4 regions of the Alkalihalobacillus sp. MEB130 genome follow, and region 1 is predicted to be linked to each of the others. Evidence: riboswitches for the same ligand, from Rfam matches in the RefSeq annotation. Region 1 holds a riboswitch; each other region holds the start of a gene.
The links. Region 1 has a riboswitch for S-adenosylmethionine ahead of N0O92_RS15025 (homoserine dehydrogenase). Riboswitches for the same ligand answer to the same signal wherever they lie in the genome.

Region 1 (3,142 bases):
GGAAGTAGTTGCGAGAGATCCGAAAACAGTAAATGATAAACTGGCAACTGGTTCAATTGAAGTTCATGTTCATAAATTGAGCATCTTAAATGCTTCAAAATCACTTCCATTTCAAATAGAAGCAGATACAGACGCATCTGAAGATGTTCGTTTAAAATATCGTTACTTGGACCTTCGCCGTCCAGATATGCAAGAAACATTCAAGCTTCGTCACCGTACGACAAAGTTAATTCGTGACTTCTTAGATGAAGAAACATTTATGGAGATCGAAACTCCAATGTTAACAAAAAGTACACCAGAAGGAGCACGTGATTATCTAGTACCAAGCCGTGTTCATCATGGAGAATTTTACGCTTTGCCACAGTCACCACAGTTATTTAAACAATTATTAATGGTGTCTGGATTTGAAAGATATTATCAAATTGTTCGTTGTTTCCGCGATGAGGACTTGCGAGCAGACCGTCAGCCAGAATTTACACAAGTCGATATTGAAACATCATTTATGGACAAAGAAGACTTATTAGCTATGACGGAAAAAATGATGGCGAAAGTCATGAAAGAAGTGAAAGGGCTAGACGTTTCGTTGCCATTTCCTCGCTTAACTTATGATGAAGCAATGAATCGTTTTGGATCAGATAAGCCAGACCTTCGTTTTGGGATGGAGCTAATTGAATTGTCTGATGTGGTGAAAGACTCAGAGTTTAAAGTATTCCAAAGTGCTCTTGCAAGTGGTGGTACTGTAAAAGGATTAAACTTAAAAGGAGGAGCCGATAAACTTTCACGTAAAGAAATCGACGCGCTAACCGATTTTGTTAAGCAATACGGTGCAAAAGGCTTAGCTTGGTTAAAAGTAGAAGAAGAAGGGCTTAAAGGACCGATTGCTAAATTCTTCGACGGTGACATTGCCACTTCATTAAAAGAAGCTCTTGATGCTGAAGTCGGTGACTTATTATTCTTCGGTGCGGATAAGAAACAGGTTGTGTTTGATAGCCTTGGTGCTCTTCGCTTAAGATTTGGAAAGCAATTTGACCTAATTGATCAAAATCAGTTTAATTTCCTGTGGGTCGTGGATTTCCCACTAGTTGAATACGATGAAGATGCGAAACGTTATGTTGCCTTGCATCATCCGTTCACTAGCCCAGTCAAAGAAGATATGGCTCTTCTTGCTACAGATCCAGCTAGTGTGCGTGCTAATGCATATGATCTGGTCTTAAATGGCTATGAGCTTGGTGGAGGATCACAGCGTATTTATCAAAGTGATATTCAAGAGCAAATGTTTAAGGCACTTGGTTTCTCTGAAGAAGAAGCACGTGAACAATTTGGCTTCCTGTTAGAAGCGTTTGAATATGGAACTCCACCACATGGAGGAATTGCATTAGGGTTAGACCGCTTAATTATGTTATTAGCTGGTCGTACGAATTTACGTGATACGATTGCTTTCCCTAAAACAGCTAGTGCAAGTGATCTAATGACGAATGCACCTGGAGAAGTAAGCGTGGAACAATTAATCGATTTAAATTTATCCATTATTGGAAAGAAATCGGAAAAAGTGAACGTATAAAAGATTGACACTACAATGATCGTAACGTATAATCACGATAATAGAATATGAACGTTTGATAATTCAAACTTATCCAGAGTGGTGGAGGGAACTGACCCAACGAAGCCCGGCAACCGTTTTGCAAGCCATGCAAAAAAAGGTGCTACATTCAGCAGAATAATGATTTATTCTGACAGATAAGTGAAGGCACAAAAACCTTTCCTTATCAGGAGAGGTTTTTTTATTTGGGAGAGGAGAGATGACAAAGATGTCATTAAAATTAGGTTTAATAGGATTTGGAACAGTAGGCAGTGGCGTATATGAACGATTGGTTCAATCAAAAGACGAAATAAAACAGTTACTAGGTAAGAATATTGAAGTAGCAGCCATTTTGGTAAAAGATAGGCAGAAAAAAAGAGTAGTAGATGTAGATGCCTTTGTTACAACTGATTGGGATGAATTTACTAATGCAGCTCAGTTCGACATTGTGTTTGAAGCAATAGGAGGAGTAGAGCCAGCCTTTACATATACAGCTGAATGGTTATCCAAGGGTGTACCAGTTATTAGTGCCAATAAGAAGTTGATTGCTGAAAAAGGACAATTGCTTGAGGAAATTGCGGAAAAACAATCAACTTATTATGGATATGAAGCGGCAGTAGCTGGAGGCATACCGATTATTAATAATTTGAAAGGAACGCTTGCAACTACGTCTATTTCTAGAATTTCAGGAATATTAAATGGAACAACAAATTATATGTTAACCGAGATGATTGAGAAGCATCGTGGGTTCGCTGATGTTCTATTGGAAGCACAGGAGTTAGGATATGCTGAGGCTGACCCTACGGATGATCTGGAGGGATATGATGCTTGGTATAAAATTCGGATTTTGAGTCGATTATGTTTTGGGAAATGGCCAGTAGCTGATGAGTTTCCAAGAAAAGGAGTGTCTGAGATAAAAGATTGGCATGTGGAAGTAGGAGAGCGCCTTGGTTTTAAAATTAAACTCATTGCGGAAGCTTGGAAAGCCGAGTCGAAGGTGAGTGGTCAAGTAACACCTGCCTTTTTGACACAGACCGAACCATTAGCAAATGTAAGGGGAGTAACAAATGGGATTGCCATTGAAGGGAGCTCGATTGACAAACTGCTTTTTATTGGCCCAGGAGCTGGAAAGGAAGCAACCGCCAATAGTATGGTAGAAGATTTTCTCTTTCATGAACGATCTTACAATACTAAGAGGGGGCTTGGTTCTGTAGAAAAGCAGGTAGAAGAGACGTATACTTACATGTTTATCTTCCTAGATCATTCTGAAAGAGACGAAGCACTAAATTGGGCAAAGCAAAACGAGATTGCGATTGTAGATACGTTTTCTCATCATGAAGGAGAAGGCTGGATTATGGAAGGTACGGAAGCTTCTCCTTTTGTAACTTATCCAATCTTTGGTGATGTTTCTACCCGAAATCGTTTAAAAACGGTGCATTCAGCGCAATTCGGGGCGTTCTGATTTTAATTTTTTATAAGCTGTAACTAATGAGTAGGCATCTTCCTTTATATAGTACGTACGAACGCCTCGGTTCGTATGTAAGTATAGAAATCCCATGGCTC
Region 2 (3,142 bases), on a different contig from region 1:
CTTCTTTTTGATATTCCTCACTAGCCATAACATCTCTTACTTCAAAATCAATGCCTTCATCCTTTAGCATTTTTTTCACATAGGTACACTCGACACAGCCATCCGTTGAATAGACAATTACTTGTTTACTCATTCAGCAACTGCCTCCTTAATTGCTTGTGTTGTTATTTTCCAATGTGACGTATTCCAACGAACCTTTCCATCTTCAAGTAAGAAAATTTGAGGTGATTCGTGCTTAATTCCAAACTGTTCTGCAATTTGATTAGAAATTGGTCGATCTTCAATTACTAACACAATGGCTGCCGATATGTTTGTCTCTTTCACATAAGCCTGAAATTCTTCATGAGCTTTTGCGCTTATTGGACAGGTTGTACTATGTTTAAAAAGTAAGTGTTTTCCTGATTGTTGTACAAACTGATTCATCTCTTCAATGCTTGTTAGTTGTTTCATCGTAAAGTAACACCATCCTATTGTTGAATACTTTTCAATTACATTACCACAATCAGGAAGAAATGACTATGAAAACGATTGTTTCTTTTTCTTATTAGAATTATTTGATAAAAGCTTTTCTTTTTTATTCATCTCAGGTAAAATTAAGGAAAGCGCTTACTCAAAAAATAAATTTATACTAAATAGGTGATAACATGAAACGAACGCAACCATTCTTAATCATTTTTAGTGGGTTATTAGCTTTGTACTCAATTTATCAAATAGTTAACAATTTCATGCAATCTAATATGTTCATTCATATCCTTGCGTCAATATTGTTTGGCACAATCTGTTTAATTGAATATCGTAGCTATAAAAAGAAAAGGAAAATCAGAAATCAGCAACTTGCTCAAGAGCAACATTAGTCATAACAGTAAAAAACAAGAACCAAGGTGAATCTCACCTTGGTTTCTTGTTAACATAGATCAGTATGTACTTTTAAATAGTCTATAGACCCTCAAAATCATCTTCAGACAGATCAAACTCTTTTATCATCTCTTTTATGATTAAATCAATCCCTTTAACTTCACCTAGATTGATTTGTTTTATCTCAATAAGTTTCTCATTATTCAATTGTTCAAACAAAGCATTTTTTTTACATATCAGCCGTTGAACGTAATTTCTAAGATGAGCTTTGTCAATTTGTTCCGACACCATTTACCAACTCCAGAATAGATTACCAACAAAGAGTACATATAGGTAAGCTTATTATAAAACGAATCTATGTAGAAGTCGAATAAAGTAGAAAAATATTATAAAAAAACAAACCGACTCCAATATTAGTAAGAAATTTCTTTCATCTGTTTCAAGTCAATCAGATGTTCACATATTGGAGTAATCTCGGTAACGACATCCTTTTTTATTATCTGTTTTATTTCATTTTTCTTTTGTTTAGCTGCTGTTAATTGAGTAACAGTGGTGAAGAAAATACATGATTGATTTTTTAGTGATTGGTCTTGTCTTGTTGTTGGGTCATGTAAATCAAAAAACAAATCTACTATTTCTGTATAAGATACTTTCCACGGATCAAACCAAATCTCTACAATATCTATGTTTGCCCCTTTTAATTGTCCAACATGAACATTTTCAATCCCACGAATAACTGTATAAAAAGGTTTTTTACTAAAAAATTCACTTGCTCCAAACACTGCTCTTTCCATAATTTGCTCGCTCCTTTGAGCGATAAGCCTTCTATTCATCAAAAAACCTCTCTTTGTATGAAAAGAGAGGTTAAAATGATTTTATCCATCCTCTCATCTTTCAAAGGTTAAAACCTTTGCAGGAATTAGCACCGTTTAAGTCTAAAATCGACTTAATGGTTGCCGGGTGTCATAGGGCCTGGTCCCTCTACCACTCTGAATAAGAAGTTTATCGCTATTTAATTATTTTTTTTAATCATGTAATTGTTATTAATAATAACAATTCCTTATCTGAAATTCAAGTACTTTTTTAAAAATTCGATTTTTTCAACAAAATACACATGAAATCATGGAGGTATCTAAGGGGCCATTTACTTTCTTGGCGTTGTTTTCTCTTCCCAATGCGCTAAATTATTAGCATCTTGCTAAACCTTCGCAGGAGATCATAAACCCAACTTTTTCTATTCGGTGTTTTCTTGTAGTGTTTTTATCAGTTCTTCGAAATTATCATTAAACCTGCCTATTTCATAATCATAGAAACCAGTGTTTACATGATTCCTAGAAGATTCTCTAATAGCACTTGATATATTCAAGGAAGCATACACTATACAAAAACTTAAAAGTACAATTGCACCCGTCATCGATAATTTTGGTTTCTTCGTTTCCAAGTAGGTCCCTCCTAAAGACGTTCAATCTTGTTTTCTTTTAGTTTACCACCAATAACTAACAATTTGTTCCAGTATCTTAATAGTAGATTAAGTAAAACAATGAAATCACTGATATAATAGCATTCTTGCTGTTACTGGAAAGTGATCTGAAGCATCACTTTTAACCACACTTACTTCATCTACGGCAAAATCAGAGCTATGGAAAATATAGTCAATTTGCCAATCTTCACTATAATACGTTTGAAAAGGTATGCCTTTATTGCTTTTGATTAATCGGTCATTCCAAATGTGATATTCTTGTTGACTCGGTACGGAATTTAAATCTCCCGTTAAAACAATTGGCCCATCAATCGTTTTTATTTTATTATTGATTTCTTCAATAGCTCTTGAGCGCTCTTCTCTGTTTAGTCCTAAATGGGTGTTGATGATATGAATGGTATGAGTGTCCGATATTTGAAGCTCTACAAAGATCGCTGTTCTCGTTTCTATACGGTTCGAAAATGTGAGTGTTTGTTCGTTTATAATAGGAAACGTAGTTAAGATAGCATTCCCATAGTAAAGGCCAGGATAGGCTAAGGAAGGAGAAAAATAGGCGTTCATGTTAAGTTCTTTCGCAATCACATTCACTTGGTCAATGAAATTGGATCGCAAGCTATTCCTTTCAACTTCTTGTAAACTGATAATATCCGAATCTAAAGATTGAAGGGTTTCGATTGTTCTATTAATATCTACTCTATTATCTTGTCCCTTCCCATACTGTATATTATAAGATGTAACCGCTATCAAAAAATCTTCTTCTAAAAAAAGCTTGTTATTATGTACTGATATAAGTGTTTCCTCTTTATT
Region 3 (3,142 bases), on a different contig from region 1:
TCTTCTGATGTACCGCAAGCTACTAGAGAAGCGGATAATGCTGCTACACCCATTAAACGTAAAAACTTTTTCATAATAAAAATCCCCCTGTTATCGTTTATCTGTTTTATTTGTAAAGTAGTCACCAATCCATTGAATGAGAAAGACAATAATTAAAATGACTACTGTTGCAACTAATGTAATTTGACTATTGTTTCGTTGAAATCCTTCAAGGTATGCAAAGTGTCCAAGCCCCCCTGCCCCAATTACACCGGCCATCGCCGTAAAACTTACTAACGATATAGCTGTTACGGTTATGCCAGAAATGAGTGCTGGTAGCGATTCCGGAATAAGCACTTTTTTAATAATATCCCATTTCGTTGCTCCCATTGCTTGCGAAGCTTCAATCACACCTTTGTCAATTTCTCTTAACGCCATCTCGACCATACGAGCATAAAAAGGAGCCGCACCAATGATTAAGGCTGGTAACGCGGCATTTGCGCCAAGCATCGAACCAACTAACATACGTGTAAATGGGATTAATAAAACAATTAAGATAATGAATGGAATCGAGCGAAACACATTTACAATTAAACTGAATATCGTATTAATCCACCTGTTTTCATAAAGGTTACCTTTGCTCGTTAAATACAGAACAAGTCCAAGAATTAAGCCAATAACAAAAGTAGCTGCGATAGAAATACCTGTCATATAGAGAGTTTCTAGCGTGGCGTCCCATAACCGATCCCACTTTACTCTTCCAAACCATTGATCAAGCATGGGCAATCACCTCTACTTCCACTTCTTTTTCGCGGATAAATGTAATTGCTTTAGTGATTTCATCTTTGTCACCTGTTAAAGCAACAAATAAGGTCCCGTACGAACCATCTTGTATTTTTGTCAGTTTTCCTTGGATGATATTAACCTCTATATCAAACTGTCTAATCAACTGAGTAATCAATGGACGTTCCGCTTCTTCTCCGACAAACGTCATCTGCACCACATGCCCGTTCGGATAATCAGCAAGCATATGTTCAACAGCATCGACGGTTTCATCCGTCACCGTAATTTGCTTAACAAATTCCTTCGTCATCTTCTCTTTCGGTTTACGGAATACTTCTATCACAGGTCCTTGTTCAACAATTTTTCCAGCTTCCATAACCGCAACTTGATCGCAAATTTTTCGAATAACATGCATTTCGTGCGTAATTAAAATAATAGTAAGCCCTAAACGTTTGTTAATATCTACAAGCAAGTCCAAAATCGAATCGGTTGTTTTGGGATCCAATGCCGATGTTGCTTCGTCACAGAGAAGAACCTTTGGGTTATTCGCTAACGCACGTGCAATACCAACACGCTGCTTTTGTCCTCCACTCAGTTGAGAAGGATAACTTTCTTCACGCCCTTCTAAGCCAACAAGCTTAATCAATTCATCCACTCGTTTTATTCGTTCTGCCTTTTTCACCCCGGCTATTTCAAGTGGAAACGCAATATTTTGCCTAACAGTTCGAGACCAAAGTAAATTAAAATGCTGAAAAATCATCCCGATTTCCTGTCTAGCTTTACGAAGTTCTGGTTGTTTTAGTTCTGACAGATTTCTTCCGGCAACCACAACGTTACCCTCACTTGGCCTCTCTAACATGTTCAGCATACGTATTAATGTACTTTTTCCCGCACCACTATATCCAATAACACCATAGATTTCACCTTCATTGATAGTTAGGTTAATTCCATCAACGGCTGTAACTGGGCCATTTTTAGTTTGAAATACTTTTTTAATACCTGTTAATGAAATCATCCGTTTCTCCTTCCCCCTACAGCATACTTACCCTATAAGAATACTCAACTTTATTGCAACATTATATATAGTTGTTGACGTTTAATGTAAAAAACCTTTCTGCTAGATGAGCAGAAAGGTTTTTTACATTCCCTTCTCTCATCTTTCAAAGCATCATACTTTGCAGGATTTAGCACCTTCTTAGATCAATATGATCCAACGGTTGCCGGGCATCGTAGGGCCAGTCCCTCCGCCACTCTGGATAAGAGTCTATTATTTAATTAGCTGTTTTTTAGTAGTAGCAATGAGAGAATAATAGCATAACTCAAAAATAATTGTCAACAAACAAAATTAGATTAATATAGTTTTAGTATTCAAAATTATTAAATTATCAGCTTTGTATCTTTTCTTATTTAGGTGCTGAAGAGTTTGAAACTATAACAGTGAAGAAGAACATCTGTCTAATCTTTTGAACTTCATCAGACACGTATTACATCAAGCTTAGAACTAGGTTCGCATGTCTACCCTCACCTTTATGGTGCAAACGGAAAATAGGTGAACGTAACGATAAATAATGCAAACGCCCCCGCGGATAAGTAGATAAGACTTAATAAAATATCCAGTGCGATAACTCCCCATTTGACCCAGCTTTGTTGCTTTAATGCTACTTTAATCAATCGATAATTTATTAGCCCAAGTAAATAGATTGCTAAAATGACGAAGCAAGGTACTACCCATTGTCCTACTGCCTCTGATGTTTCTGTCGTTCGACTTTCAAAAAAACCTGATTGTAGCTTTATTAGTTGACTCACACCGATAAAAACAACCAGCATCACCCCACCGATGCCTCCAAGCCATTTTTTTTCTTGCTTTGTTGTACCAATTAATAAACAAGTGCCCGTTATAGTAAATAGCGCAAATATTATATAGTCGATTGTGAATCCCCCTTTTTCATACAGCTATGGTCTTCCCCTTAGAATATATTACCATTTCTTCATTATATACTCTATACAAGGAACTATTAAAAATCTGTTTAACAAAAGAGACAACGATTTACTATTGACAAGTTACCCACATTCTTAAAATAAGCGTATACAGAAGCGAACAGTGTCATAACTGTTCGCTTCTAATTTAAAATTTAAGCGTTTGAAGTTGTTTTAACAACGTATCCACAATTATTGAAAGTGGGCTCTTGGAATTAGCTAGAGTTCTATGTTTAGAATACAAATCATTATTTCACTGAACCGTTCATTTCTTTTTCTTGCCATTTAAAGTAATAATAGTAACTAGACCAGAAAATGAGATAAACGGCAATGAAAGTTGCAATACTAACTAACAGAGCCATTAAGGTGAGAGGCAACCATCCAATCGTAATAGCCAACATTA
Region 4 (3,142 bases), on a different contig from region 1:
ATATGTTTTTAATTACCATTTACTACTAAACTTGTTTATTAGTATAACACATTAACTTTAATAGTCTATACTATTAATGATTTTTTTCAATTGTGATACATTTTCTTGAAAATGTGTCTTTTCTTTTATGGAATAGACAAGTTGAAAAGGTTCCTAAACAAAATTGGGCGGCATAGGATATAGGTAAAAGAGAAAAAGGAGGCGTTCTGCTTGCAAGAAGTTTCCATGATGGACCTGGCTACGGTTTCAGCAGTCGTAGCAGCACTTGTAACGGTGATTGGCAATGCATTTGGGGTTGAAAAGCAGTACCGTGCCCTTTTAGCAATTGGGATAGCGGGGATACTTTGGTTTATCCCAAGAGAGTGGGGAGAGCAAGTCCTTATGGCGCTAATAATTGGCTTAACGGCAAGTGGGGTATATAGCCAAGTGAAACCTCGAGATAATGAAAATGAATTGATGCGAATGCAATTAAGAGAGGAATTTCGGAGAGAACAGGAAATAGAAAGAGAACAAGAAGATAGACGACAGCGACTGACGCAGAATGAAGAACGTCAAGATAGACAAGAAAGAAGAGATGATACTCCTTATTAGAAAGGGGCTATGCGGGCACTGAGGGGCGTGTGCCTTTTCGGTGTCCTTTTCTGATTTGCTGCTTTTTATGAAATAGGGGTTGATTGTTATGTTCTTGCTAGCATAGTATTTGCTTATTGGAGCACAATAAAAACAAATAAAAAAGTTGAAAAGGTAGCTCTTCTAGGTGTTGCCCTAATTATAGATAGGTCGTATATGTTGACAGTATACAAGCATGTGCGATATGATATGCGTCGAACGGATACTCTTATCCTGAGTAGGCGGAGGGACAGGCCCGAAGAAGCCCAGCAACCAACACTCTAAAGCCATGAGTGAAAAGGTGCTAACCTGCAAGACATGATGTCTTGGACGATAAGAGGCTAAAGGTAAACACTCAACCCTTTTCCTCTATTTTGGAAAGGGTTTTTTTATCGTTTATACGTCTTTACAGGTAGGTATTTCCCATTCGGTGGGGGCATGAGTGCCGTCTCAAAGAAAAACACATGCTAAGGACAGCAGTGTTTAAAGGAGGAAATTAATAATGGCAGAAGTAAGAAGTAGACGTTTGTTTACGTCAGAATCAGTAACAGAAGGGCATCCAGACAAAATTTGTGATCAAATTTCTGATGCGATCCTTGATGCGATTTTAACAAATGATCCGAATGCACGTGTCGCTTGCGAAACATCCGTTACGACTGGATTAGTGTTAGTAGCGGGTGAAATTACAACGAGTACATATGTCGATATCCCCAAAATTGTTCGTGAAACAATCAAAGGAATTGGCTATACCCGAGCAAAGTACGGCTTTGATTATGAAACATGCGCGGTTCTAACATCGATTGATGAGCAGTCTGCTGATATTGCTCAAGGTGTAGATAAAGCACTAGAAGCTCGTGAAGGTCAAATGACAGATGAAGAAATTGAAGCAATTGGTGCGGGAGATCAAGGGTTAATGTTTGGGTATGCGAACAATGAAACGAAGGAATTAATGCCTCTTCCTATATCATTAAGCCACAAAATCGCTCGTCGTTTAACAGAAGTTCGAAAAGATGAAATCCTTCCTTACCTTCGTCCGGATGGGAAAACACAAGTAACTGTGGAATATGATGAAAATGGAAAACCAGCACGTATTGATACGATTGTTATTTCTACTCAACATCATCCAGAAGTTACACTTGAACAAATTCAACGTAACCTAAAAGAATACGTTATTAACCCGGTCGTTCCACAAGAATTAATTGATGAGGAAACGAAATACTTTATCAATCCAACAGGACGTTTCGTCATCGGTGGTCCTCAAGGTGACGCTGGTTTAACTGGACGTAAGATCATCGTTGATACATACGGTGGTTACGCGCGTCACGGTGGAGGAGCTTTCTCCGGAAAAGACGCAACAAAAGTAGATCGTTCTGGAGCATATGCAGCTCGTTATGTTGCTAAAAATATCGTTGCTGCTGGTCTAGCTGATAAATGTGAAGTTCAACTTGCTTATGCGATTGGAGTGGCTCAACCTGTTTCCATTTCTATTGATACATTTGGGACAGGGAAAGTGTCAGAGGAAGCATTAGTTACGCTCGTTCGTAATAACTTCGATCTTCGCCCAGCAGGAATTATTAAAATGCTTGATTTGCGTCGTCCGATCTACAAGCAAACAGCGGCATATGGACATTTTGGTCGTACAGACGTAGAACTACCTTGGGAACAAACAGATAAAGTAGCTGCTTTGAAAGAGCAAGCAGGAATATAATAAATGCTTAGAGATCGACTCCTTGTGAGGCGATCTTTTTCTTTTTTGCTTGTTTTTGATGATGGTAGTTGGTGGGATTCTTAAATTAAGTGGAATCGCCAAAGTTCAGGAAGCAAAGGGGATTATGGTTCCCGAAAAGAGAGGACCCGCGATAGTTCAGGAAGCAAAGGGGATTATGGTTCCCGAAACGAGAGGAACCACCAAAGTTTCAGGAAGCAAAAGGGATTATGATTCCCGAAAAGAGAGGAACTGCGAAAGTTCAGGAAGCAAAAGGGATTATGGTTCCCGAAACGAGAGGAACCACGAAAGTTCAGGAAGCAAAAGGGATTATGGTTCCCGAAAAGAGAGGAACCGCGAAAGTTCTGGAAGCAAAAGGGATTATGGTTCCCGAAAAGAGAGGAACCGCGATAGTTCAGGAAGCAAAAGGGAAGTTGATTCCCGAAAAGAGAGGACTCGCGAAAGTTCAGGAAGCAAAAGGGATTATGATTCCCGAAACGAGAGAAACCACCAAAGTTTTAGGAAGCAAAAGGGATTATGATTCCCGAAACGAGAGGAACCGCGAAAGTTCAGGAAGCAAAAGGGATTATGGTTCCCGAAACGAGAGGAACCACCAAAGTTTTAGGAAGCAAAAGGGATTATGATTCCCAAAACGAGAGGACTTGCGAAAGTTCAGGAAGCAAAAGGGATTATGGTTCCCAAAACAAAACGAACCACCAAAGTTCAGGAAGCAAAAGGGATTATGGTTCCTGAAACAAAACGAACCACCAAAGTTCAGGAAACAAAAGGGAAGATGCTACCCGAAACAAGAGAACTCCACCCCCAAAA

Region 2: another riboswitch for S-adenosylmethionine. It lies ahead of N0O92_RS13535 (peptide-methionine (S)-S-oxide reductase); the one in region 1 lies ahead of N0O92_RS15025 (homoserine dehydrogenase).
Region 3: another riboswitch for S-adenosylmethionine. It lies ahead of N0O92_RS07850 (methionine ABC transporter ATP-binding protein); the one in region 1 lies ahead of N0O92_RS15025 (homoserine dehydrogenase).
Region 4: another riboswitch for S-adenosylmethionine. It lies ahead of metK (methionine adenosyltransferase); the one in region 1 lies ahead of N0O92_RS15025 (homoserine dehydrogenase).

Annotation. Positions count from the first base shown of each region.
Region 1 covers NZ_JAOANA010000014.1:100,721-103,862, reverse strand. The annotation lists gene aspS (aspartate--tRNA ligase) at 1-1,561, shown strand, start outside; SAM riboswitch class I at 1,628-1,744, shown strand; gene N0O92_RS15025 (homoserine dehydrogenase) at 1,809-3,041, shown strand; gene N0O92_RS15020 (hypothetical protein) at 3,018-3,142, opposite strand, start outside.
Region 2 covers NZ_JAOANA010000012.1:105,636-108,777, forward strand. The annotation lists gene N0O92_RS13515 (glutaredoxin family protein) at 1-133, opposite strand, end outside; gene ytxJ (bacillithiol system redox-active protein YtxJ) at 130-450, opposite strand; gene N0O92_RS13525 (hypothetical protein) at 645-854, shown strand; gene N0O92_RS13530 (hypothetical protein) at 937-1,146, opposite strand; gene N0O92_RS13535 (peptide-methionine (S)-S-oxide reductase) at 1,269-1,649, opposite strand; SAM riboswitch class I at 1,740-1,855, opposite strand; gene N0O92_RS13540 (hypothetical protein) at 2,090-2,296, opposite strand; gene N0O92_RS13545 (endonuclease/exonuclease/phosphatase family protein) at 2,402-3,142, opposite strand, start outside.
Region 3 covers NZ_JAOANA010000006.1:23,429-26,570, reverse strand. The annotation lists gene N0O92_RS07860 (MetQ/NlpA family ABC transporter substrate-binding protein) at 1-74, opposite strand, end outside; gene N0O92_RS07855 (methionine ABC transporter permease) at 91-759, opposite strand; gene N0O92_RS07850 (methionine ABC transporter ATP-binding protein) at 752-1,777, opposite strand; SAM riboswitch class I at 1,913-2,025, opposite strand; gene N0O92_RS07845 (hypothetical protein) at 2,290-2,592, opposite strand; gene N0O92_RS07840 (DUF3021 domain-containing protein) at 2,988-3,142, opposite strand, start outside.
Region 4 covers NZ_JAOANA010000003.1:10,612-13,753, forward strand. The annotation lists gene N0O92_RS03650 (hypothetical protein) at 211-591, shown strand; SAM riboswitch class I at 836-949, shown strand; gene metK (methionine adenosyltransferase) at 1,112-2,317, shown strand; gene N0O92_RS03660 (hypothetical protein) at 2,376-2,855, shown strand; gene N0O92_RS03665 (hypothetical protein) at 3,006-3,142, shown strand, end outside.